One region of the Metabacillus hrfriensis genome, then DNA from elsewhere that is predicted to be linked to it. Evidence: predicted binding sites of a transcription regulator. Region 1 holds the regulator's gene; each other region holds the start of a gene.
The links. Region 1 encodes Rex, which represses fermentation and respiration genes when NADH is low (regulators of the CRP and FNR family bind a similar motif). Its sites were predicted from a motif close to TTGTGAAATATTTCACAA; they were not measured.

Region 1 (6,131 bases):
CTGCAGTCTTCTTTGTTTTTGTCTTGCCAATTTTTTCGCTTCTTTATCTTGTTCATAGGATAGCTTATTTTGATTTTCTTTCGGCTTTAGATCAGGGACTGCATCAAGAGCTGCAAGCTCCAGCTGTTCTGCCTTTTTAGATTGATAGTAATCATAGTCCCCCAGGTATTCATTAACGCCGCTTGCTGAAAGTTCGTATACTTTTGTAGCAATGCGATTAATGAAGTATCTATCGTGGGATACAAATAGTATTGTGCCAGGGTAATCAATCAGGGCATTTTCCAGCACTTCTTTGCTGTCCAGATCTAGATGGTTTGTCGGCTCATCAAGGATAAGCAGATTTGCCTTTTGAAGCATTAGCTTAGCAAGAGCCAATCTTGCCTTTTGCCCGCCGCTTAAAGTAGAAACATTCTTTAAAACATCGTCACCAGAAAAAAGGAAATTGCCGAGCACAGTCCGGATTTCTTTTTCATTCAGCATCGGGTATTCATCCCACAATTCATCAAGCACACGTTTATTCGAAGTTAAATTCGCCTGCTCCTGATCGTAGTATCCAATCTTCACGCCTGAACCTATTTCGAATGATCCTTTTAATGGAGCCATCTTATCAATGATTGTTTTTAGAAGCGTCGATTTGCCGACTCCATTTGGTCCGACAAGAGCAATGCTGTCACCTCTTGATATGGAAAAAGAAACGTTTGAAATGATTGGGTCTGAGCCATTATAGGAAACAGCAATATCCTTCGCTTTCAGTACATCGTTGCCGCTTTGCCTTTCAATATCAAAGCGGAAATGAGCTGATTTCTCGTCGCCCTGCGGCCTGTCCATCAATTCCATGCGGTCCAGTTTTTTTCTCCGGCTTTGAGCGCGTTTTGTAGTTGACGCTCTGGCCATATTTTTCTGAATGAAATCTTTTAATTTGGCCACTTCATCCTGCTGTTTTTCGTACAGCTTTAATTCGCGCTCAAAGTTTTCAGCGCTTTGCTCAAGGTAGCGGCTGTAGTTGCCGATGTATTTGATGCTTGTACTCCTGGAGATTTCGTAGACCTGGTTCACCACTTTATCAAGAAAATAGCGGTCATGGGAAACGATTAAAATCGCTCCGCTGTAGCCTTGAAGATATTGCTCAAGCCAGGACAGCGTTTCAATATCCAGGTGGTTTGTCGGCTCATCCAGAACTAATAAGTCAGGACTCGTCAAAAGCAGCTTTCCAAGGGCAAGGCGCGTTTTCTGGCCTCCGCTCAAACGCTGGATAGGAGAAGAGACATCGAAATCCGCGAATCCCAGACCATGAAGAACAGAACGGATATCTGCCTCATATTGATAGCCGCCTTTTTCTTTAAACTCAATTTGCAGGCGGTCGTATTCTTTTAAATATTGTTCAAATTCCCGCTTTGCGGGATCTGTATTGGCCATTTTTTGTTCAAGATCACGCATGGATTGCTCCATATCTTTTAAAAATTGAAACACAGAAACCATTTCATCCCAAATAGATAGATTAGATTCGAGACCTGTATCCTGCGCAAGGTACCCAATCGTCACATCTTTTGGCTTGATAATCTCTCCGGATTCGTAAGAAAGCTGACCCGCAATAATTTTGAGCAGGGTTGATTTACCGGCCCCGTTCCGTCCGACAAGGGCAATTTTATCCCGTGTTTGAACTTCAAGTTTGATATTCGATAATATAAGATCAGCTGCAAAGTATTTCGTCAGCTGGTTTATTTGTAGCAAAATCATGTATTTTCACCTCAGGCTATGATAATTTAAGTGTAGCTTATAGAAGAGTGAGCCGCAATGATTGTACTTTTCCTGGTGCGAACATTTGTCACAATAAGTAAAAAGACAGATTAGTAAAAATAGTGTATAGTCTAGTATGAGGGGCGTTAAAAGATGTCAAATTTTACTCATTTTAACCAGCAGGGCAGAGCCAAAATGGTTGATATATCGAACAAACATGATTCTGTGCGCACCGCTGTTGCAGTTTCAAGCGTTGTTATGAAGGAACATGTCTATGAACAAATCGTAAATCACAAGCTTCAAAAAGGGGACGTGCTGGGGGTCGCACAGGTGGCCGGCATTATGGCTGCTAAAAACACATGGAATATTATCCCAATGTGTCACCCGATTCCGCTCAAGGGAATCGATATTGAGTTTGAATGGAAAAAAGAAAACGGGCTTTTCCATCTGATGATAGCCGCAGCTGTGAAAACAACAGGAAGTACAGGTGTTGAAATGGAAGCGCTAACCTCCGCTTCTGTCTGCGCCCTGACCGTATATGATATGTGTAAAGCACTTGATAAAGGGTTAATCATCGGACCTGCCTATCTGTCTGTAAAAACAGGCGGAAAAAGCGGGGATTATACACGAGATGAACCTGTAGCTTTGAATGTGGGGGATAGAACGTGAACAACATCGAACAATCGAAAATTCCGCAAGCTACTGCTAAGCGCTTGCCTTTATACTATCGTTTTTTAAAGAATCTGCATGCATCAGGCAAGCAGCGTGTTTCTTCTGCGGAGCTGAGTGATGCTGTGAAAGTGGATTCTGCCACGATCCGCAGGGATTTTTCCTACTTTGGAGCCCTTGGGAAAAAAGGATATGGGTATAATGTTAATTATCTTCTTTCTTTTTTCAGAAAAACGCTCGATCAGGATGAGGTGACGAAGGTTACCTTAATTGGTGTCGGTAATCTCGGCACTGCCTTTTTGCATTATAATTTTACGAAGAACAATAATACGTTAATCTCACTTGCCTTTGATGTCGACGAGAAAAAAATCGGCACTGAAATCGGCGATGTTCCTATTTATAATTTGGCTGATCTTGAAGAACACCTGCCTGATGATGTGACCGTGGCCATTTTAACGGTTCCGGCACAGGCTGCCCAGCCCATTACGGACAGGCTGATTGCAAAGGGAATTAAAGGAATTCTTAATTTTACTCCTGCGAGATTAAATGTACCGGAGGAAATCAGAATTCATCATATTGATTTAGCAGTAGAGCTGCAATCGCTCGTGTACTTTTTGAAGCACTATCCTAACGCTTAAGAATTGAGGTGAATGATATGCCTAATATCGGTTTTGGAAGTTTGCTGCTGATCGTCTTTGCAGCACTATTAATCTTTGGGCCAAAGAAGCTGCCTGAGCTTGGTAAAGCAATTGGCAACTCATTGCGTGAATTTAAGCATGCAACGAAGGGTCTGGCGGACGACGATGAAGATAAAAAGAAAGAAGAGAAGTAAGATAGGATGAAAGCTGTCATGAAACAAAACGAAATGTCGGTTATCGATCACATTGCTGAGCTTCGGAAAAGGCTGATCATTACAGTCTTTTCCCTTTTCCTCTCTGTGATTGCCGGCTTTTTATTAGCAAAGCCGATTATCATCTATTTACAGCATACGAATGAAGCTCAGAGCTTAACGCTGAATTCATTCCGAATGACCGATCCGCTTATGGTCTATATGCAATTCGCGTTTATCATTGCTTTTATTATTACATCGCCTATCATCCTCTATCAGCTATGGGCATTTGTAAGCCCTGGCCTCTACGAAAAGGAAAGAAGGGTCACACTGAGCTATATTCCAATTTCTATTGGACTGTTTCTCGCAGGCATCAGCTTTTCGTATTTTTTGCTCTTTCCATTTGTCGTGGATTTCATGGAGCGTATGTCCAATGATTTAGAGATTAATCAAGTCATTGGAATCAACGAATACTTTCAGTTTTTAATTCAGCTGACAGTGCCATTTGGACTGCTGTTTCAGCTTCCGGTTGTTATTATGTTCTTAACGAGGCTCGGCATTGTCACACCGATGTTCCTCGTGAAAATCCGAAAATATGCGTACTTCATTCTGCTTGTTATTGCAGCGTTAATTACACCGCCGGAGCTTGTCTCGCATCTAATGGTTTCCGTACCGCTGTTTATCCTGTATGAAATAAGCATTGTTGTCTCAAGGTTTGCTTACCGCAAGGCGCAGCGGACTCAGTTTGAAGAAGCAAATAAAGAAGGGTGATCCTGTCTGCAGGACCACCCTTTTTTTTATTTTTTCTTCGCTTTGACTTTGAAAGAGAGATTGAACATTCTAAATGCGACTCCAAGATCAAACGTCGCGATTAACATCAGCAGGATTGTCGGAAACGACCAAATCCCGCTTTCTGAACTGTTTACGGCGAGATAGGTAAACAGAATACCCATCGCCAAGTAAAAGATCCCCATTGAAATTGGGCTTGTTCTCATGCTTACATGCCTCCAAAAATAAATTGCATTTGTTCTGCCTGTTTCAGCATTTCCTCAAGCTGTTCCCGGTTCGATTGCAGAATGACAACAAACGTATTCATCGCAACATGGGCAAAAATAGGAACCAGGAGACGCTTTGTTTTTACATATAGAAAAGCAAACACAAACCCCATTGATCCATAAAGAAGAAGATGCTGAGGTTCACCGTGAACTAGTGCGAATACAATCGAACTGATCAGTGCCGATAAAAAGAAATTGATGCGCTGATACAAAGCGCCGAATAAAATTTTTCTGAAAATAATCTCTTCCAGGATAGGACCTATGATGGAAGTCACGACTATGAGCAAAGGCGTAACCTTCAATACTTCCATGATGACTTTCGTATTTTCAGATTCACCTTCAATGCCAAATACCTGAATCTCAATATTGGCCGCGATCACCTGAACTGAAAGTGCCATAAACACGCCGCCGACAGCCCATAAGACGGATGGACCAGCGGGAGCTGCATCGCCCCTGAGGTCATTGCTTTTAAAATGGCTGCGGAGCAGAAGAAGTACGATTACAAAGGCAGCTGCAAAGCTGAAAACCGTCCAATAGCCTGATGCTGTAATCTGGGCCATGCGGAGCGATTGATCCTCTCCGACGCCAAGTTTAAGCAGAAGCGGAATGCCGAGAATGCCTGAAAACTGCATGACTATATATGTCAAAATAATAAGCCAGTATTCTTTCTTCAATTGAACGACTCCTTTAACTTGCCGGATGATTTAAGTCAATATAAGCAAAATTTCAGCTAGGCATAATTGTACCATAAATCAGGCAAGATGTAGGAAGATAACGCATATAGGGTATGCAGGAATGGCTATAAACATGTGAAATCGGCATAAGGAAAAGGATTTCAATTTTTTTTAACATATTACTTGAATTTGCACGAGAGATTATATAATATAATACTTGTGTTAGCACTCAAGACATATGAGTGCTAATAAAATGAAAATTTAAATTAATGAAATCTTGAGGAGGTTGTTTCACTTGTTAAAGCCATTAGGTGATCGTGTCGTAATTGAGCTTGTACAATCTGAAGAAAAAACTGCTAGTGGGATCGTACTGCCGGATAGTGCCAAAGAAAAACCGCAAGAAGGTAAAGTAGTGGCAGTAGGTACTGGCCGTGTGCTTGACAACGGTGAGCGTGTTGCTCTTGAAGTTGCAGAAGGCGATCGCATCATCTTCTCAAAATACTCTGGTACAGAAGTGAAGTATGAGGGTTCTGAATACTTAATCTTACGCGAAAGCGACATTTTAGCAGTTATCGGCTAATTTATAAAAATTTCCAATATCATAGAACATCATTCTTAGGAGGTAATGGAACATGGCTAAAGACATTAAATTCAGTGAAGACGCTCGCCGCGCAATGCTGCGCGGGGTTGATGCACTCGCTAATGCAGTTAAAGTTACGCTTGGACCAAAAGGACGCAACGTGGTTCTTGAAAAGAAATTCGGTTCTCCGCTTATTACAAATGACGGTGTGACAATTGCAAAAGAAATCGAGCTTGAAGATGCATTCGAAAACATGGGTGCAAAGCTTGTTGCTGAAGTTGCAAGCAAAACAAACGATGTTGCCGGTGACGGAACAACAACTGCAACGGTTCTTGCTCAGGCAATGATCCGCGAAGGTCTTAAAAACGTAACAGCTGGTGCTAACCCAATGGGTATCCGCAAAGGTATTGAAAAAGCTGTTATTGTTGCAACGGAAGAATTAAAAGCTATTTCTAAACCAATCGAAAGCAAAGAATCCATTGCTCAAGTAGCTGCGATTTCTGCTGCTGATGATGAAGTTGGCCAATTGATTGCTGAAGCTATGGAGCGCGTTGGAAACGACGGCGTTATCACAATCGAAGAATCAA
Region 2 (6,131 bases), 1.7 Mb from region 1:
TTTGCCCTTCACATATTCCGCATCAAATAAAAACAGGCGCAAAAGCAAAATAAGTGAGGGAATCAAAAGCAGCAGCCCGGCTATAAAAACGATGACAAGTGTGATCCCCATCGTTTCGTTGGTATATCCCGAATAAATAGTAACAAACGGATCAAGAATGTAAGGCAAATGTGATGCCCCGTAGCCAAAGAAGGCAAAGAAAAATTGCAGCATCACCATAATAAAGGCCGTTCCAAAATTCTTTCTTTTATAGATTAGCCAAACGGATATCATAAAAAACAAGAGTGAGGATCCGAACATCCACCAAAGATCGAGCGCATGATTAAAATGCCTGGGATTATGCTGCTGAAGGGAAAGAAAGACAAGAAAGCTAGCAATGATTGTAGGCGGCGCCCAAAAAAGAGCAAACTTTCTAAGCAGCGATAAAGCTTTGCTGTCTGACGCACGATCTGCATAGTAGGTTAAAAAAGAAGCACTGATAAACAAAACGGATACAATGGCAAGGAATACCACACTCCACGAATAAAAGCTTGTAAATAACTCATTAGCAAGAAATACGACCGTGCCATTTCGTTCTTCCAAAAAGCCGCCTTCTGATATTGAAAGAGCTGTAGACAGAGACGCAGGAATTAAAAGTCCTGTGGCTCCATATAAAAACGTATAAAAAAGACTGTCTTTAGCCCCGTAGTTCCCAAATGCGTAAAAGGAACCGCGGATCGCGATTAAAACCAGCGCTATGCTGCCTGGAACCAGCAGTGCTGTACCATAATAATACGCTGTTTGCGGAAAAAAACCGACGATCCCCACAAAAAAGAAGACGAAGAAGACATTTGTTACTTCCCACACCGGCGACAAATAGCGGCTGATTAAGTTATTTACGATATCATCCCGCTTTGTCAGCTGGGCGTAAAAAGCAAAGAAACCAGCTCCAAAATCTATAGAAGCAACAATTAAATAACCGTAAAGAAAAACCCACAGAACCGTCATTCCAACGATTGGAATATCCATTTAGACTTCTCCCTCCTATTTAAACCGGTACTCTAGCTCCGCTTCTGCCGGATTTTCTTTAAACATTCGTTTTAACACAATAATGCACAGTGTTCCGAGCAAGGTGTACAGGCCAAAAAACAGTACAAACATTAACCCTACATGATCAGAGGTCGTTGCTCCTTCAGCAACCTTCATATAACCTCTGAGAATCCATGGCTGACGTCCTACCTCGGCAAAAATCCAGCCTGCTTCGATTGCAATCATGGAAAGAGGTCCTGCAGCTACAATCGGCCATAAAAGCCTCGATTGGAAACCATTCAGCCTTTTTATTTTTCCAAATAAAACAAACAGCATAGACAGTCCCAGGCCGAACATCCCAATAGTGACCATTACATCAAACATATAGTGAATCCATAGAGGAGGTCTTAAATCTTCTTCTATTTCATTTAATCCTGTTACTTCTGCATTAAAATCACTGAATGATAAGAAACTGAGCATTTTAGGAACTCTTATTTCATTGGTGATTTCCCCTTTTTCATTCAGTGTACCGTATAAAATTAAATCAGCTCCGGCTTCTGTTTCAAAATGCCACTCCCCTGCTGCAAGCTTTTCAGGCTGATGCTCCGCCAAAAATTTTGCAGAGAGATCACCAGCGAGAGCCGTACCAAGCGAAAAGACAAGAGCCGAGACCATTGTCACCTGCAAGGCTTTACGGTGATAGTCTGTTCTTCTTCCTTTAATGATCATAAAAGCAGTTATAGCAGCGAGCACAAAGGCTGAAGTCATATAGGAAGACATCAGCACATGAAAGACTTTTGAAGGTGCTGCAGGATTAAACATTGCAGCAATCGGATCGATGCCTGTAATCGTTCTGCCCTTCAGCGTAAATCCCTGAGGAGTATTCATGAAAGCATTGACGGTGGTAATAAACACGGCAGACATCGATGATCCTATCATAATCGGAATGGAGATAAGCCAGTGGTAAATTGGTTTTTTAAACCTGTCCCATGTGTAAAGATAAATCCCCAAAAAGATTGCCTCAAAGAAAAAAGCGAATGTTTCCATAAAAAGCGGCAAGGCAATCACCTGGCCGGCAATTTCCATGAAACTCGGCCATAATAAAGATAACTGCAATCCAATACATGTTCCTGTAACGACACCCACTGCCACTGTCACTACAAAGCCCCTCGTCCAGCGTCTTGCCAGCAGGATATAGTGCGGATCGTTTTTCCTGATTCCCATCCACTCTGCAATAGATATTAAAACAGGAACTCCGACTCCAATTGTTGCAAAAATAATGTGGAAGGCAAGTGTCAATGTCGTAAGCATCCGGCTAAGTATGACGCTATCAAGTTCAGCCAAAGGGCCACATCTCCTTTTATTGTTCTAATGATCTTATATCACAGTTTCCCCAAAGTAAAACATGCCAAGATTGTGATGTGATGAACAATTTTTGAAATCATAATCAGCAAAGAAGATTTCTCTTTGCTGATTATGGTTTATATTCAGGAAGAGCAGCCATATATGCCCGGATTTTTTCAATATACTCCTCTCCGAGTCTGCTTTTTGCACCTCTTAATATTTCTGTTGAGTAATGGCCAGGCGGGCGGAACTCTTCTTTTTTCTGAACCACTGTAAAGGTAAGGCACTGCTCATAAACCACTCCGCCCGTTTCCACCTTAATGAAGGCTGGACGATACAATTTAGAATCAACACCTTCACGCATGTAAAGATAGTCCACCGCTTCCTCAGGTACACGGTATAAAATGCCCTCAGCCCCTCCGCCATCTTCAACGATGTCAGCACGGCCCCCATCTTCCATCGTAACTGTGAATTTAACAGAATACTTTTCTGCTTTTCCTCCGCCGATTACATCGGCAAAATGATGATCAACAGCCGCTTTTTGAAATCGTTCGGTATCCATGCACGAGCCATAAGCAAAATAAAACGTTTCAGCTGGCGGATTCAAGATAAACTGATATTCTTTCCAGTCTCCGCTCTTTATTTTTTTCATTGTATCAGCCTGTTCCGGCTTTATGACATAACAAAAAGCATCATATTCCATTTTATCTGTATAGACACGGATTGGCACAAATTCGAACAAATTGTCATCTGCTTCAGGTCCATTGTACCCTTCTAGTACATGAACTTCAGGAAGCAGTTCCTCATCAATTTCATAGAGTTCTCCGTAAACTGTTTCCTGTTCCACAGTCATCGCAGGATAGCCGTCATTCGAATCATACAGCGATCCATTTGTCCACGCCTGTTCGGCAATACATGTTCTATCCTTTAAAAAATGATGATTTTTCTCCATATAGCGCAGTGTCCCATAAACAAATAAATGACAGTTCATCTTACCATTCTCCTCTTAAACTGGTTCTAATATCGTATGGCGATTCACAACTGGCAGTACAACCTCGAAGGTAGTCCCCTTATTTAAGCTGCTGTTTACATTGATATGGCCATAGTGATCTTTTATTATCCTTAAGCAAACGGTCAGACCAAGACCAGTCCCTTTTTCTTTTGTAGAAAAGAATGGTTCGCCAAGTTTTGAGATTTTTTCTTTTGGTATCCCCATACCATCATCTTCAATTGCTATGATCACATATTCCCCTTTCAGTCTGCAGCTCATGTGGATATTTCCTCCATCAGGCAGTGCTTCAATCGCGTTTTTAATTAGATTTATAAATACCTGTTTTAATTGATTTTCATCACATTCCACTATAATTTCTGTTGAGGGCAAACTTTTTTCAATCTGGATATTATGTAAAATGGCATTGGATTCAATCAGTACAGCCACTTGGTCCAAAATGGAAATCATATTCTTTTCCCTGAAATGAATCGCCTGCGGTTTGGCCAAGACAAGCATTTCACTAAGAACCAGCTCAATTCTCTTTATTTCTCCAAAGATAATATCAAAATATGTATCTTTGCCAGGAAATTCTTTTTTAATCAGCTGAAGAAAACCGCTGATGGATGTAAGCGGATTTCTTACCTCATGTGCAATGCCCGCTGCAAGCTGTCCGGCAATGGAAAGTTTTTGGGATTTCAGGGCAAGGTGCTCATTCATTTCTCTCCATTCCCGCTCTTCCAGTTTTCTGTCAGTAATGTCCTGAATTGTCCCGACCGTTCCGATCAAATAGCCTTCATTGTCATAATACATTTTGAATTGAACATGAGCATAAAATTCTCCGCCGCTTTTCTTGCGATAGGATGTTTCCAGTTTTCCCTCGGGTCGTTTCGCAGCTGTATATTCAACAAGCTTGCTTTTTACCCGCTTTTTATCTTCAAATGTAATGTAATGATAAAAACTGGAATAAAGACTTTCTGATCTTTCATACCCTGTTACGTCCGTCCATGCAGGATTTAAGTAAATAAAATTCCCTTCACCATCTGTTTGAAACACGACTTCCTGAATATTTTCAAGGACCATCTTCGTCTCACCAAGCAGGTTTTTATAGCGGAGCTGACTTTCGCTCAGCTGATGAATCAACAATTTGGAACGGTCAAAATAAGTGCCTAATTTCCAGACAACAGACAAGACTAATAAGCAGAATAAACTTCTGAGTATCAAAGGGACAGACTGACTCCCCAAATAATAGTCTAAGATATTCCATAAAATCAGAATACATACTGCTATTAAAGTAATCATAATTCTGCCCGTATATTTGTTCATCACAGCACCTTTTCGCCTCTGTTTTTTTATAGTATACCATTTTCTGATTTATCAGTATATTCAACTGTCTTATGTCTCTCTATCAATCATGGAGACTATGATTTGTAAGAACCGCTTTTTTTAGCATTTGCTGCATATATCCGATTCCTGTACAGCCCTGCAGCGGATAAATGTATTCCCCTTCAACCGCAGTTTCTATAATGGGTCTGAATTTCTTGCCTCCAAGCACAACAAACTTATTAAATTGATGCAGGTTCTTTTCATAAGCCTGCATGTTCAGCTCTTCAAGTCTTATCACTTCTTCTGTTTTCATGCTGAACGAGACATTGTAATTGCCCGGAACAAAATCCTCAGGGAATAAGAAGCCATGTTTAGCAGAAAGAATGACCCAATCATCGAAAAACTTTTCGGCATACTGCCGGCAGAGCAAATGAAAGGTTCCCGTATAGGCATTTTGAGCTTCAACTTTTCCAAGATGAGGCACCTTATCCCAAATTTTTTTATTTCCGCATGGTATAACACATAACTGTTTCAATTTAGTTTCTCCTTTTTTTAAGGGTGATACCTGACACCGTCGTCAATAGATTTATAGATCAATTAATAGAAAGATATACTTCTTTTTATCAGAAGATCCTGTTTTCTGTCCAATTATTTATGAAAGATTACTGCTTCTCTATACATGCATAGAAAATGACTGCTTCAGTATTTCATTTAGAATGAATAAGACCAAGGTTTTAGATTCCCCCATAATGCATTCAGCCAAAGAAACAGGACATCCTGCTCCTTTAGGCTTTGCATCACTTTCTTTCCGCTTACAGCCAGGGATAATCGGTTCCGAATGCGGCTGCCATTGATTCAGTGTCTTCTTTTCGCTTTTTCCGGATTTCTGCACGCTTAAGTGCAGAGTCGTTCAGCATCTTTTCTGTTTCTGACTCGGGAATAACATTTGGTACGGGAGTAGGTCTATTGTGTTCATCAACGGCGACCATTGTAAGAAAGGATAGAGCGCAAACATTTCGATTTCCGTTCAGGAGGTCTTCTGCAATGACTTTTACAAAAACCTCCATTGATGTTCTTCCCGTATATGTCACAAACGCTTCAAGACAAACTGAGTTTCCTTCATATATTGGATGCAGAAAATCAACAGAGTCCGTTGAAGCAGTGACAACATGCGCCCGGGCATGTCTGATTGCAGAAATGGCTGCTACGTCATCGATATAAGCCATAAGCTTCCCTCCGAACAATGTTCCATAATTGTTTGTATCAGAGGGGAGCACGATACTGGTTTTTACTACAAAAGAATGTCTACAGAATTTCACTTCCACTTTAGATGCACTTCCTTTTTCAATACTCTTTTTCTTATTCCCTGAAGTTCCCATAAAATACATTCTAAAAAAAAAGGCCAGCTACCCCCATAAATCGACACTGTTCGCAGAATGAATATTAAAGACTCGAAATCTATGAG
Region 3 (6,131 bases), 780 kb from region 1:
GCACTTTAACAAAAGGGGCTCCCGTGGTTGCCGATTTTGAAGTTTTACAATCCGGCATTTCAGAGAACGACCTATTTAAATTGGTAAGTGCGCTGGAATATCGATCGCAGCATCCGCTTGCTTCAGCGTTTATAAAAAAAGCAGAGCAGCAGGAGATCGATTATAAATCACTGATTGTAGAAGATTTCACGTCCTTAACTGGAAAAGGAATCAAAGGAAAGATTGATCATGAGTGGTACTACGTTGGAAATGTTTCGCTGTTTGAAGAAATGGGGCTTACATTTGAAGGTGAATTAAGGAACAAGGTTGATTCTTTGCAGAAACAAGGAAAAACAGTCATGCTCGCCGGAACGAATGAAATGCTGCTTGCTGTTTTAGCAGTGGCAGACGAGGTCCGTGAAAGCAGTGTCCGCGTTGTGAAGCAGTTAAAAGAGCTCGGTATTCAAAAAACCATCATGCTGACGGGTGATCATGCAAATACAGCTGCAGCGATCGGTAACCAGTTAGAAGTGTCTGAGATTTATGCTGAGCTGCTTCCTCAGCATAAACTGGATGCAGTGAAAAAGATGCAAAGGGAATACGGGGCAGCTGCAATGGTTGGGGATGGCGTAAATGATGCTCCTGCCCTTGCTGCAGCTTCAGTTGGAATCGCGATGGGAGGAGCCGGGACGGATACCGCTCTTGAAACAGCAGATGTTGCCTTAATGGGGGATGATCTGAAAAAGCTGCCATTTGCAATTGAACTCAGCCGCAAAACGCTTGTTATCATTAAGCAGAACATTGCCTTCGCCTTAGGACTCAAATTGCTTGCTTTACTTCTGGTCGTTCCGGGGTGGCTGACGCTTTGGATCGCGATCTTTGCAGATATGGGAGCTACATTGCTAGTTACGTTAAATGGATTACGGCTTTTAAGAGTGAAAGGAAAGAGAGATAGCCAGATACTTTGAAAGTATGAACTCCTTAGGGGTTCATGCTTCTTTTTTGTATGCAGCTGGCTAGAAAAAGAATGGCACCTAAAATAGAATAAAATGCGCTAATAACAGCTTGAAAGCAAAAAAAGAAAACTCCAGCTTCTGAAGCCGGAGCATAAATAGCCGTTTGCCTTTTTATAGCTGGTAAGAGAGTTGACTGAAGTTACCCAGCTTTTCTAGTCAAAATGTGGAGCCAGTATTTCCTTCAATATCGCTGCACTGTTTTTAAATTTATTCTGTTCCTCAGCGTTTAGATCAAGCTCAATAATCTCGCGAATCCCCTCGCGGTTAATTACAGCTGGAACACCGATATAGACATCGTTTTCACCGTAATGGCCATCAAGATAGGCAGAAACGGTCAGAACACAGTTTTCATTATGAAGGATTGCCTTCGTAATGCGGATAAGTCCCATTGCAATTCCATAATAGGTTGCGCCCTTTCGACTTATAATTTGATAGGCTGCATCTCTGACGTTCTTAAAAATTTCATCTAAATCTTCTTTTTTAAAGGCTTTGTTTCGTTCAATCATCTTCATGACAGGGATCCCGCCGATATCCGCAGCGCTGTAAACAGGAAGCTCGCTGTCTCCATGTTCACCGATTATGTAGGCATGCACGTTATTTGGAGCAATTTTAAAATAATCGCCCAGCAGGTAGCGAAAGCGGGAAGTATCAAGGATGGTTCCTGAACCTATCACGCGTTCTTTCGGCAAGCCGCTGTATTTCCAGGTTGCGTAGGTCAGGATATCCACTGGATTGGCTGCTACTAGAAAAATCCCCTGAAAACCGGATTTCATAACGCTTTCGGTAATTTCTTTGAATATAGCCAGGTTTTTTGCTACTAGATCGAGGCGGGTTTCGCCTTTCTTCTGGTTGGCTCCTGCACAAATGACAACAATATCTGCGTGTTTGCAATCCTCGTATTCTCCGAGGCGGATGGCGGCAGGATTTGGCGCAAACACTTTTCCGTGATTAAGATCCATTACATCCCCAAGCGCTTTTTCGGCATCAGCATCAATTAAAATGAGTTCATCAGCCATTCCTTGATTCATGAGAGCAAATGCGCAGCTGGATCCGACAAAACCGGTTCCAACTAAGACTACACGGTTTATCTTTTCTTGTGTCATTGTGCAACACTCTTTTCAATGGATTGTGAAATAATTCACAATATAATGTTACCTTATTTAGGAAGAAATGTCTATTGTAAAAGCAACCTATCTGCGATTTTTCAAATTCTTTATTCATTAAAAACATGTAAGGTTTTTTGACGTGAAGTTATAAAAATTTTTAGAAAATTGGTTGACTAAAGAAAAATATACGATAAAATAGAAAATAATAAACTTATGTTATATTTTATAACATATCATGTTATGAAAAGAGCAATAGGGGGACGTTAAATTGGATTCTATTTATTTGTTAAATAGTTTATGGGTGGTTTTAGGGGCGATCTTAGTTATTCTCATGCAGGGCGGGTTCATTTTGCTTGAGGCGGGATCTACACGCATGAAAAATGCCGGTCATATTGCCGGGAAGACGATCTTTACGTTTGGTCTTGCATCCCTTGTGTTTTGGGCAGTGGGCTTTGGGTTTATTTTTGGCGATAATGCTAATTTCCTTGTCGGTTTATCCCACTTTTTCTATTCAGGATATGAGCTTGAAGGGATGAATCTTTCTTCCGCTGTATTCTTTATATTTCAGCTTGCATTTGCCGGTATTGCGATTACGATTGCCCTTGGCGGGTTTGCCGAGCGGGCGAAGCTATCAATCTATCTTGTCTTTACGGTGCTGTTCTCAGCTCTTGTCTATCCTGTAGTTGCACACTGGATCTGGGGCGGAGGCTGGCTTGCTGAGCATGGCAAACAGGATTTTGCAGGCTCTACAGTAGTGCATTTAACGGGAGCAATGGCTGCATTTGCGGCGACAATTTTGCTGAAGCCCCGAATTGGGAAATTCAATCAGGATGGTTCTGCCAATAACATTTTTGGGCATAATCAGGTGTTTACGGCTTTAGGCGTTTTGCTGCTTTGGATTGGCTGGTTTGGATTTAATGCGGCAAGCACGCTTGGAGTAGAGGATGGATTTTTCGGATATGTTGCTCTGAATACTAATCTTGCAGCAGCAGCCGGTGCTGTCGCAGCGCTCATCGTTTCATGGGCGGTGCTTGGGAAATCAGATGTGCCGACGATGCTGAACGGGGCACTCGCGGGTCTTGTAGCGATTACAGCATCCTGTGCGTTTGTTGATACATGGGCGGCTGTTCTCATCGGTTTTATCGCTGGAATCCTGGTTTTCTATAGTGTGAGATTCTTTGAAAAGAGAAAAATAGACGATCCAATCTACGCCTTATCCGTTCATGGTGCAGCAGGGGTTTGGGGTACGATTTCAACAGGGTTTTTCGCAACACCAGAACTGGCGACAGTTGGAAAGCCAGGATTATTGTATGGCGGAGGCTTTGAACAATTAGGTGTTCAGATTATGGGGGTCGGCGTATCCGGAGCTTATGCTTTTATTGTTTCGTTTATCATTCTCTTTGCTGCTAAAAAGCTGATGGGCGGTCTTCGTGTAACGGAAGAAGAAGAAATTATGGGGCTTGATATGAGTGAGCATGGAAGTTACGGCTATCCTGAAGTATTCTTATCAAAAGAGGATAAGATCAGCTCTTAATTCCGGAGCGAAAGGGAAGTGCTGTAAATGGGAGAAAGCTACGAATCGATTCGTGCATGGAAAGATGAAGAGATATATAAATATACATCTGATACGCACACATTAAATCAATTTCATGATCAAGTCATGCGGGCTGTTTTTAACATATCTCTGCAAAGGGTGAAGGAGGAAAAAGGAACTCCTCCTTCGCCCTTTACATGGTTTGTCATGGGGAGTGCAGGGAGATATGAACAGGGGGTCATCAGTGACCAGGATCATGGAATGGTTTATGAAAAAAGCGGTACGGATGCAGATCAGTACTTTCTGGCACTTGGAAAAGAAGTTTCCTTAGGTCTTCATATTGCAGGATATCCTTATTGCGAAGGTAAAGTCATGAGCTCAAATCCTGTCTGGTGCAAATCGCTTGGAGCTTTTGAAAATCAGCTATCAAAATGGATGGATGAAGTCAGCTTCGAGTCGATGCGGTATCTGCAGATTTTTGTTGATGCAAGAGTATTAGAGGGAGAAGAAACATTTGTTAACCACTTAAAAAACGTTATTGATGATTGCCAGAAAAAGTCTCCTAAGCTATTAAAACGGTTTATGGATAATATCATGCACCTCAAACCTTCTGTTGGTCCTCTTGGGCAAATCTTTACCGAAAACAGCGGCCCTTATCAGGGATCATTGAATTTGAAGCAGGCTGCGTTTTTGCCCTATGTGAATGCGGTAAGAATCCTTGCTATTAAAGAAGGAGTACTAGCCGCGTCAACTTTGGACCGGATTGATGAGCTCAGCAATGACGAGTTTTATCGGAATGAGCTGAGCGACTATAAGACCAGCTTTGCAAATCTGCTGCAATTTCGAATGTCTAATTTAAAGAGAATCCAAGATTACGATGATGTACATTACCTTCCCATTCAAAAGCTCAGCCGTGCGGAGAGAAAAGAAATGAAAACCATTCTGAAAAACGGGAAAAAGCTGCATCACTTTGTACAGGGAATCATTGAAAAGGGTGTTCATAAATGAAGTCGAATCCGTTCGTTCATTTTATAAGAGAAGTGCACGGAAAGTTTCAAACAAGCGTTTTTGGAACTGCTCAAAGCGGACAAAACTCCCAGCAAATTGCGTTTCTGCGCCAGCTTCAGCGAGAAATGAAAGCAGAGGAGGCGCTGTCGGTTCCATTAGACGATCTGAATGTGGTTGTCTTTGATATTGAGACAACCGGATTTTTCCCAGAGCAGGGAAACGAAATCATTGCTATCGGAGCAGTGAAGGTGAGCGGGTCCACGCTGAAGGAAGAGGAACGTTTCTACTCGCTTGTCAGACATGAAAATGGGATGTCCGATGAAATCCGTGAGTTAACGGGCATTAGTGATGAAGACTTAATGGATGCTCCTTTCCTTGAAGAGGCCATGATCGAATTTTATAAGTTCGTAAAAGGAGATACACTTGTTGCCCATCACTCTTCACATGAAAAAAACTTTATGCAGCATGCAAGCAGGAAATTGTTCCGTGCACCTTTTAAGCACCGGATTGTGGACACTTCTTTTTTATACCGCATCGCTGAACCGAATTTTGAGTATGTAAGACTTGAAGATTGGTGCGATCATAAGCAGATTCCTGTTATAGACCGTCATCATGCGTTAGGCGACGCCATCTTGACAGCAAAATTATGGTGTAAATATGTAGAGGATGTAAAAGGACTCGGCTGCAGAAACCTGAGGGATATTTATGAGCGGATTGCCATCCTATGATAAGAAACATTACTTCAGTAAAAGGAGTAATGTTTTTTGCATCGATGGTTCCATTTGTCTATTTTAGGGGTAAGGTAAATTATAGGCATTTTAAGTCAGGGGGGAAAATGGTTTGAAGCAGGCAATGTTAATTGTAAACCCATCTTCAGGAAAGGAAAAAGGGACTGAATATGCAGAGCACGCTTTAAAAACAATGAATAAAATGGGCTATGAAACAGAGATCCGTGAAACAAAAGGCGAGGGAGATGCTATGGAGTTTGCCCGGGAAGCCTGTGAAAGTAAGCTTGATTTTATCGCGGCAATGGGCGGGGACGGTACGATAAATGAAGCAATAAACGGAATTGCTGAACAGGAACATCGGCCTTTATTCGGTTTAATTCCACTCGGTACGGTGAATGATTTTGCCAGAGCGCTTAATATTCCGCTCGATCCTGAAGAGGCTATTTCCATTCTGGAGCAGCAGAACACAAGAAAAACGGACGTAGGAAAAATCAATGACCGATATTTTATTAATATAGTTGCTGTAGGTGCTTTAGCTGAAGCATCTTTCTCCACGCCTGTGGAGCAGAAAACAAAGCTTGGACCGCTTGCCTACATCATTGAAGGTGTAAAGAAAATGAAGGAAAAGCAGCCTTTTGAACTCAGGGTGCAATCAGATAATGTCGTCTGGGAGGGGGAGGCGCTGCTTATGCTTGTAGCACTGACAAACTCAGTCGGCGGATTCGAAACGATTGCCCCTGAAGCAGAGGTGAACGATGGC
Region 4 (6,131 bases), 990 kb from region 1:
GGAGGGCGCAATAGTTTCCATGATGTGGAGCTTGCGAGTGTCCAAACCAGCTGGGATGACATTATCCGCAGAAATCCTGATCATATTTGTCTTGCATGGGTCGGCGTTAAGCAAAGCAGAATGAAAGTCCAGCATGTCCTGAAGCGGGAATCAGCAGAAAACCTTACAGCAGTAAGGGAAAATCGGATTCATCTTCTTGAGGAACAGCTTTATTGCAGACCATCGCCCAGACTCTTAAACGGGCTTGCGAAACTTGCTGTCATCCTTCATCCGGAACACTTTCCGCAGCCTGAAGAGACAGATTACTTAACTTCTAATACATAGAAAAAGCTCAGGTACTATAACCTGGGCTTTTTCCACAGTTGAAATACTCATTAATTCTAAATTTTTATTATTCCTTATGATTTCAAGGTGATTCATTGAATTCTATGACTTTCAAGATTAACCACTTTCCGCTGAAATCACCTCAGGGCCGCGGGACCAACAAGGAGTCACTGTGCTAGTTAACTTTTGGTTTTCGGCTTCATGTATTTTTGACGAAATGCCTGCATAGACTTATCTTCATTCAGTTTCGTCAGTTCATTTTCAGTTAATCGTCCGTTTCCTTTTTGAACGATATATATGTCTAACGTTTTTTTGCCCCAGGATTGAAATACTTCATCAACAGTATCGTAATAAAGATCCAGTTCATTCCCCTTAATCGCTCCGCCCTTGTCTGCTACAACACCAAAGCCGTAACCCGGAATAAAAAGAATGGTTCCTATCGGAAACACACTTAAATCAGCTGCTATTGTTGAATACAAATCTCTTTTTACTTTCACTCCAGAATACGTAATACCATATTCTGGATGTTCAGGTTTTTTGCCTGTTGATTCATAGCCTGCCGTGTATCCGGTTGCTGTTACTTCTTTTTTCGGATATTGTGACCAGTTAATTTCATTTTCAAGCGACATTTGATTTAAAGAACTTCCGCTTGAAGAAATCGCAGTTGCGACCGTTTTTTCATTGTGCAGAGATTTCGGGATAAGGCCTGTCAGCTTATAGGGATGGCTTTCACTTGCCAAGATGCCTTTGCTCCACCCATTTATATCAGACAGATCCTTTGCCTCCACACCTGAAAAAGCTTTTAAAGTGGTACCGAGCGCTACTAGCAGTAATAGTGTCATTAATAGACGCCTTGACCAGGTTTTTGTCCTATCCATTTACGATGTGTTCACTCCTCTCACATCAATAATCGTTTCCAAATGATAAACGAAATATTCAAGATAGAGAGGAATCCATATTTTACAAGTTTTGATTTCTGCAAATAAAAAAGATCTGTACTCTTGTACAGATCACCTTTTAAAACATTTGATAGCCTCTTTTGCGGAGCATGTTAATAACAATTCCGGACACAATCGCTCCGATAAAACCGCAGACCAGTATTAGAATATCTGCCAAAGCCAAAGATAGAATACGCTCTCCTAAAGATGAAAAAGATGGTCCAGGTGAGGTAAAGTATTGAGTGACTCTCACATTATCTACAATCAATATACAGACAATCGGATAGATAATAGCCATGATCCAAGACATGCGAAGCAGCATATTCAGCAAGAAACCGATTCCAAAAAATAAAACAAAGAATAAAAGCATCGAAATTATCAATACAGGTAAAAACAAGTCATCGCCTCCAGTACACCTATTTAAGTGTACTGAACAAGCGATATTCAGTCAATTGTAAAAAAATTGAACGTTTTATGAAGACTTCTTTCCTGTTCCGTTGCAGCAATCGCACGTTTCTGAACCGCCAAGAAGCAATTGGAAATAACCTTTCCCCGAACAATATGGACATTCTTTCTTTTCAATAGCAGATGCATTCATAATCTATTCTCCCCTCTGTCAAGTATCTCTTTTTTGATATTGAAAATACTATATCAGGTTCTTTGTAAAGGATAAAGGGAGAAAATCTTACGGGATTCTTGATGTAAGCGAATACATCAAGCTCTTCCTTCTATTTACTCAATTTTTCTTATTATTTTGAAAATTATAAAAATAAGCGATATGACGTGTAGCCAAACTGATCACCGGGGTTTAGACCATCTATTTTATAAAGCATTTTCTCAAACATTTCCTCTGCAAATGACTGAAGCAGCAGGGAGGCATCCTCGTCATCCTTAAGAAAATTGGGAGGAAAAAAGGCAGCTTCAAATAACTCATCTTCCTGTACGATAATTTTTGATGAATTCGCCTTGAGTTTAAAAATAATCATATTATCGCTGATTGTACTTTGAATGACTCCTGACCGGATGCCAATAACACCCTGCACTTCAGCTTCAATTCCCGTTTCCTCATGAATTTCGCGAACAATCGCCTCATCGAGCGTTTCCCCTTCATTTACGAATCCGGCTGGAAAAGACCACTTCCCTTTCAACCCCCCGTATTTCTTTTTCACGACAAGCCAGTCCCCGTTTTCATTTTCAACTACACCAGATACAGCAATCCATACATTCCCCCGCTTATTTGCCACCATAATCTCCCCTTTTGACTTACTATATTAAATTAGATTTTTTCGATAAAAAAAAGACAAAAGCTTAGAAGGCTCTTGTCTTTTATTTTACTCTACTTCTTAGAAAAATTTAAATTTACCTTTTTTAACGACTAATCCTGCTCCGCCAACCATTAATAGAGCACGGTTATCAATCATTTTTTTCATGAATGAAGCTTTTGTTCCCATAACTTTCTTGCCAAATACCATACCTACAGCGTCATCTTCGCCAAGTGAAGCAACTGTACCTTTGATGTCTGGTTTGAATTCTTCCATTTCACCCTGGTCGCGAACGGCCACAGCAATGTTTTTAGCTGCTGTAATACCTTGCTGCATAGCAATTTGAGCTGTTGGAGGATATGGACGGTTGATTTCTTCGTTGATTACTAGTGAACAGTCGCCAATGATGAATACATCTTCATGGCCTGGTGCTCTTAAGTAAGAATCTACCTTTACACGCCCGCGCATGTTTTCAAAGCCAGCTTCTTCAACGATGCTGTTTCCGCGCACACCTGCTGCCCATACAACTGTATCAGATTTAATTTCTTCCATTACGTCATCTTTTGCAACAATGATGCCGTCTTCAACACATTCTTTAATGGCTGTGCCGATTTTGAATTCTACCCCTTTACGCTCTAAGTGGTTTACAGCGTATTCTACTAGCTCTGGATCAAATCCAGGAAGAGCTGTTGGAGCAGCTTCTACACAGATGATGCGTACTTTCTTATGATCAACATCGTACTCACGGCAAAGCTCAGGAACACGGTTAGCAAGCTCGCCAAGGAACTCGATGCCAGTGAAGCCAGCTCCGCCCACAACGATTGCAAGGCGCTGATCGCGCTTTACTTCTTCAGTGTTGTAAGTAGCGAATTGATATTCGATATGCTCGCGCAATTGACGCGCTGCATTAATGTTTGTAATACCGAAAGCGTACTCTTTCAAGCCTTTGATACCGAATGTTTCTGGATGAGATCCAAGAGAAATCACTAGGTAGTCATACTCAAGCTCGCCATTTGAAAGAACAATTTTCTTTTCATCTTTGTTGATGGAAACAACTGTTTCTTTCACAAATTTTACACGGCTGTTATCAATAACATCCTTGACTTGGTATCTTGCTTTATCATGATGCAATGTACCTGCTGAAGCTTCATGAAGCCATGTTGTTTCATAGTGATAATCATTTTTGTTAACCAGTGTAAGATCTGCTTCGTTTACACCAATCATTTTTTGAAGACGTGTAACTGCCATTAATCCGCCGTAACCTGCACCTAAAACTACTATTTTGGGCTTTCTCAACCGAATCACATCCACCTTTTTTTGAATTTGCTGTAAAGAATGAAATAATTTCAATACTAATTATCTTCCGCTGCTTCACAACATTTTATTTTGTTTTACCTAAAAAAGTATGTGAAAATGTTCACTTAACTTTTCAAAATGATACTGAAAACTCTGTGAGTAGTAATATAGAATATAAATAATGCCTATATTACATAATAGCATCTGCATTATATTTTTCAAGACCAAATTGAAGGATTAGAAACGTTAAGAATTTTACAAAAATAAAAACATTCTCTATAATAATCATATTCATCATACAAGCACATCTCTTTACTCAATTACCAGATGAAATTGTTAAAGAGGTATGATATGTTATAATTAAGAATTATTATCAATTACAATCGGGGGGATATTTGTGAAGGAAGACACAAAAGTATACGATATTACGATCATTGGCGGCGGACCTGTCGGTTTGTTCACTGCATTTTACGGCGGTATGCGCCAGGCTTCTGTTAAAATCATCGAAAGTTTGCCGCAGCTCGGCGGTCAGCTTTCTGCCTTATATCCTGAAAAATACATATATGATGTTGCAGGATTTCCTAAAGTGCGCGCACAGGAGCTGGTAAACAATTTAAAAGAGCAAATGGCCAAGTTTGAGCAGACAGTTTGTCTCGAGCAAGCAGTTGAAACGGTTGAAAAACAGGCTGACGGCGTGTTTAAATTAACAACTGATCAAGAAGTTCACTATTCTAAAACGATTATCATTACTGCAGGAAACGGTGCGTTCCAACCCCGAAAAATTGAACTTGAAGAAGCTGCTTCATTTGAAAAAGCAAATCTTCATTACTTCATTGATGATTTAAATCAATTTGCCGGCCAGAGAGTTCTTATTTGCGGAGGCGGAGATTCTGCTGTTGACTGGGCACTTATGCTAGAGCCAATTGCTGAAAAAGTAACACTTGTTCATAGAAGAGATAAGTTCCGTGCTCATGAGCATAGTGTCGAAAACCTGAATAACTCAAAAGTTCAAGTTCTCACTCCTTTCGTTCCAAAAGAATTAACAGGTGCAGGTAATATTGAACAAGTAGTCTTAGAAGAAGTGAAAGGCGAACGCAAAGAAGTCATAGATGTTGACTCTGTCATCGTGAATTTTGGATTTGTCTCATCACTTGGCCCAATCAAAAACTGGGGTCTTGAAATTGAGAAAAACTCAATTGTAGTTAACAGCAAGATGGAAACAAACGTTGAAGGCATCTATGCTGCGGGCGACATCTGCACATATGAAGGAAAAGTAAAACTGATCGCAAGCGGTTTTGGTGAAGCTCCAACTGCTGTTAATAATGCGAAAGCTTATATGGATCCAAAAGCAAGAGTTCAGCCGCTTCACAGCACAAGCTTGTTTGAAAAATAATAAGAAAATCGGATGACCTTGGATAACACAGGTATGACAGATGCCATCCAGTGAGAAGCCCGGGTTTGACATTTTTTGGCGAAGCCGTTCAGACGGAGGAGCCAGGCGCTTCCGCTCGCCCTTAATGTGCAAAACTTTATATTCCTACAATAAAAAGAGGAAAGCGGTCTGCTTTTCCTCTTTTTTATTGGAATAAACGCTGCATGACTTACTGCTGCCAGTAATAGCTGTATGGATTGTAATAAACCGGCTGATTCCATTGCTGGTATCTTTGGCCGCCAAACGGTATTCCGCTTTGATCACCTCCAGGAATTTGACCAAAAGGACTTCCCTGACCGTCCTGCATTCCTCCAGGTTGACCCATTCCCGGCATTTGACCGAATGGACTTCCCTGACTGCCCTGCATTCCTCCAGGTTGACCCATTCCCGGCATTTGGCCGAATGGACTTCCCTGACCGCTCTGCATTCCTCCAGGTTGACCCATTCCCGGTATTTGACCGAATGGACTTTCCTGACCGCCCTGCATTTCTTCAGATTGACCCATTCCCGGCATTTGACCGAATGGACTTTCCTGACCGCCCTGCATTTCTCCCGATTGGCCCATTCCCGGCATTTGTCCGAATGGACTTTCCTGATCGCCCTGCATTTCTTCAGGTTGATCCATTCCCGGCATTTGACCGACTTCCTGATCGCCTTCTGTCCCGCCGTTTTGTACTTCTGATTCTTGAGGAGCCTCTTCTTCCATTTTTGGAGGTTCAGGCATCACTTCGAAGGATTTTATATCATTCACATTCGCCTGACTTGTCGTTAATTTGGGAAATGACAAAATAAACACTGCACCTGATTGTTTATCTAAGTAGAATATAAATGCCTCTTTTTCCGTACCGTTTGTAAAGGTTAATTTCACCCATTTATATA

Region 2: the regulator Rex is predicted to act here: its motif matches at 2,423-2,440, upstream of QLQ22_RS09965 (cytochrome ubiquinol oxidase subunit I).
Region 3: the regulator Rex is predicted to act here: its motif matches at 2,122-2,139, upstream of QLQ22_RS22590 (L-lactate dehydrogenase).
Region 4: the regulator Rex is predicted to act here: its motif matches at 3,930-3,947, upstream of yumC (ferredoxin--NADP reductase 2).

The regions. Positions count from the first base shown of each region.
Region 1 is NZ_CP126116.1:262,806-268,936, forward strand. Features, by position in the region: gene QLQ22_RS01525 (ABC-F family ATP-binding cassette domain-containing protein) at 1-1,737, opposite strand, end outside; gene moaC (cyclic pyranopterin monophosphate synthase MoaC) at 1,891-2,406, shown strand; gene QLQ22_RS01535 (redox-sensing transcriptional repressor Rex) at 2,403-3,044, shown strand; gene QLQ22_RS01540 (twin-arginine translocase TatA/TatE family subunit) at 3,062-3,238, shown strand; gene tatC (twin-arginine translocase subunit TatC) at 3,257-4,006, shown strand; gene QLQ22_RS01550 (YdiK family protein) at 4,033-4,230, opposite strand; gene QLQ22_RS01555 (CPBP family intramembrane glutamic endopeptidase) at 4,233-4,964, opposite strand; gene groES (co-chaperone GroES) at 5,260-5,544, shown strand; gene groL (chaperonin GroEL) at 5,597-6,131, shown strand, end outside.
Region 2 is NZ_CP126116.1:2,002,557-2,008,687, reverse strand. Features, by position in the region: gene QLQ22_RS09970 (cytochrome d ubiquinol oxidase subunit II) at 1-1,008, opposite strand, end outside; gene QLQ22_RS09965 (cytochrome ubiquinol oxidase subunit I) at 1,024-2,352, opposite strand; gene QLQ22_RS09960 (gamma-glutamylcyclotransferase family protein) at 2,483-3,343, opposite strand; gene QLQ22_RS09955 (ATP-binding protein) at 3,359-4,666, opposite strand; gene QLQ22_RS09950 (DUF6884 domain-containing protein) at 4,749-5,201, opposite strand; gene QLQ22_RS09945 (acyl-CoA thioesterase) at 5,479-6,045, opposite strand.
Region 3 is NZ_CP126116.1:4,545,400-4,551,530, reverse strand. Features, by position in the region: gene QLQ22_RS22595 (heavy metal translocating P-type ATPase) at 1-947, shown strand, start outside; gene QLQ22_RS22590 (L-lactate dehydrogenase) at 1,148-2,098, opposite strand; gene QLQ22_RS22585 (ammonium transporter) at 2,370-3,635, shown strand; gene QLQ22_RS22580 (DUF294 nucleotidyltransferase-like domain-containing protein) at 3,663-4,643, shown strand; gene QLQ22_RS22575 (exonuclease domain-containing protein) at 4,640-5,371, shown strand; gene QLQ22_RS22570 (diacylglycerol/lipid kinase family protein) at 5,484-6,131, shown strand, end outside.
Region 4 is NZ_CP126116.1:4,339,032-4,345,162, forward strand. Features, by position in the region: gene QLQ22_RS21555 (cobalamin-binding protein) at 1-324, shown strand, start outside; gene QLQ22_RS21560 (3D domain-containing protein) at 504-1,202, opposite strand; gene QLQ22_RS21565 (YuiB family protein) at 1,342-1,632, opposite strand; gene QLQ22_RS21570 (YuiA family protein) at 1,735-1,860, opposite strand; gene QLQ22_RS21575 (NUDIX domain-containing protein) at 2,024-2,506, opposite strand; gene QLQ22_RS21580 (NAD(P)/FAD-dependent oxidoreductase) at 2,606-3,829, opposite strand; gene yumC (ferredoxin--NADP reductase 2) at 4,218-5,213, shown strand; gene QLQ22_RS21590 (hypothetical protein) at 5,422-6,131, opposite strand, start outside.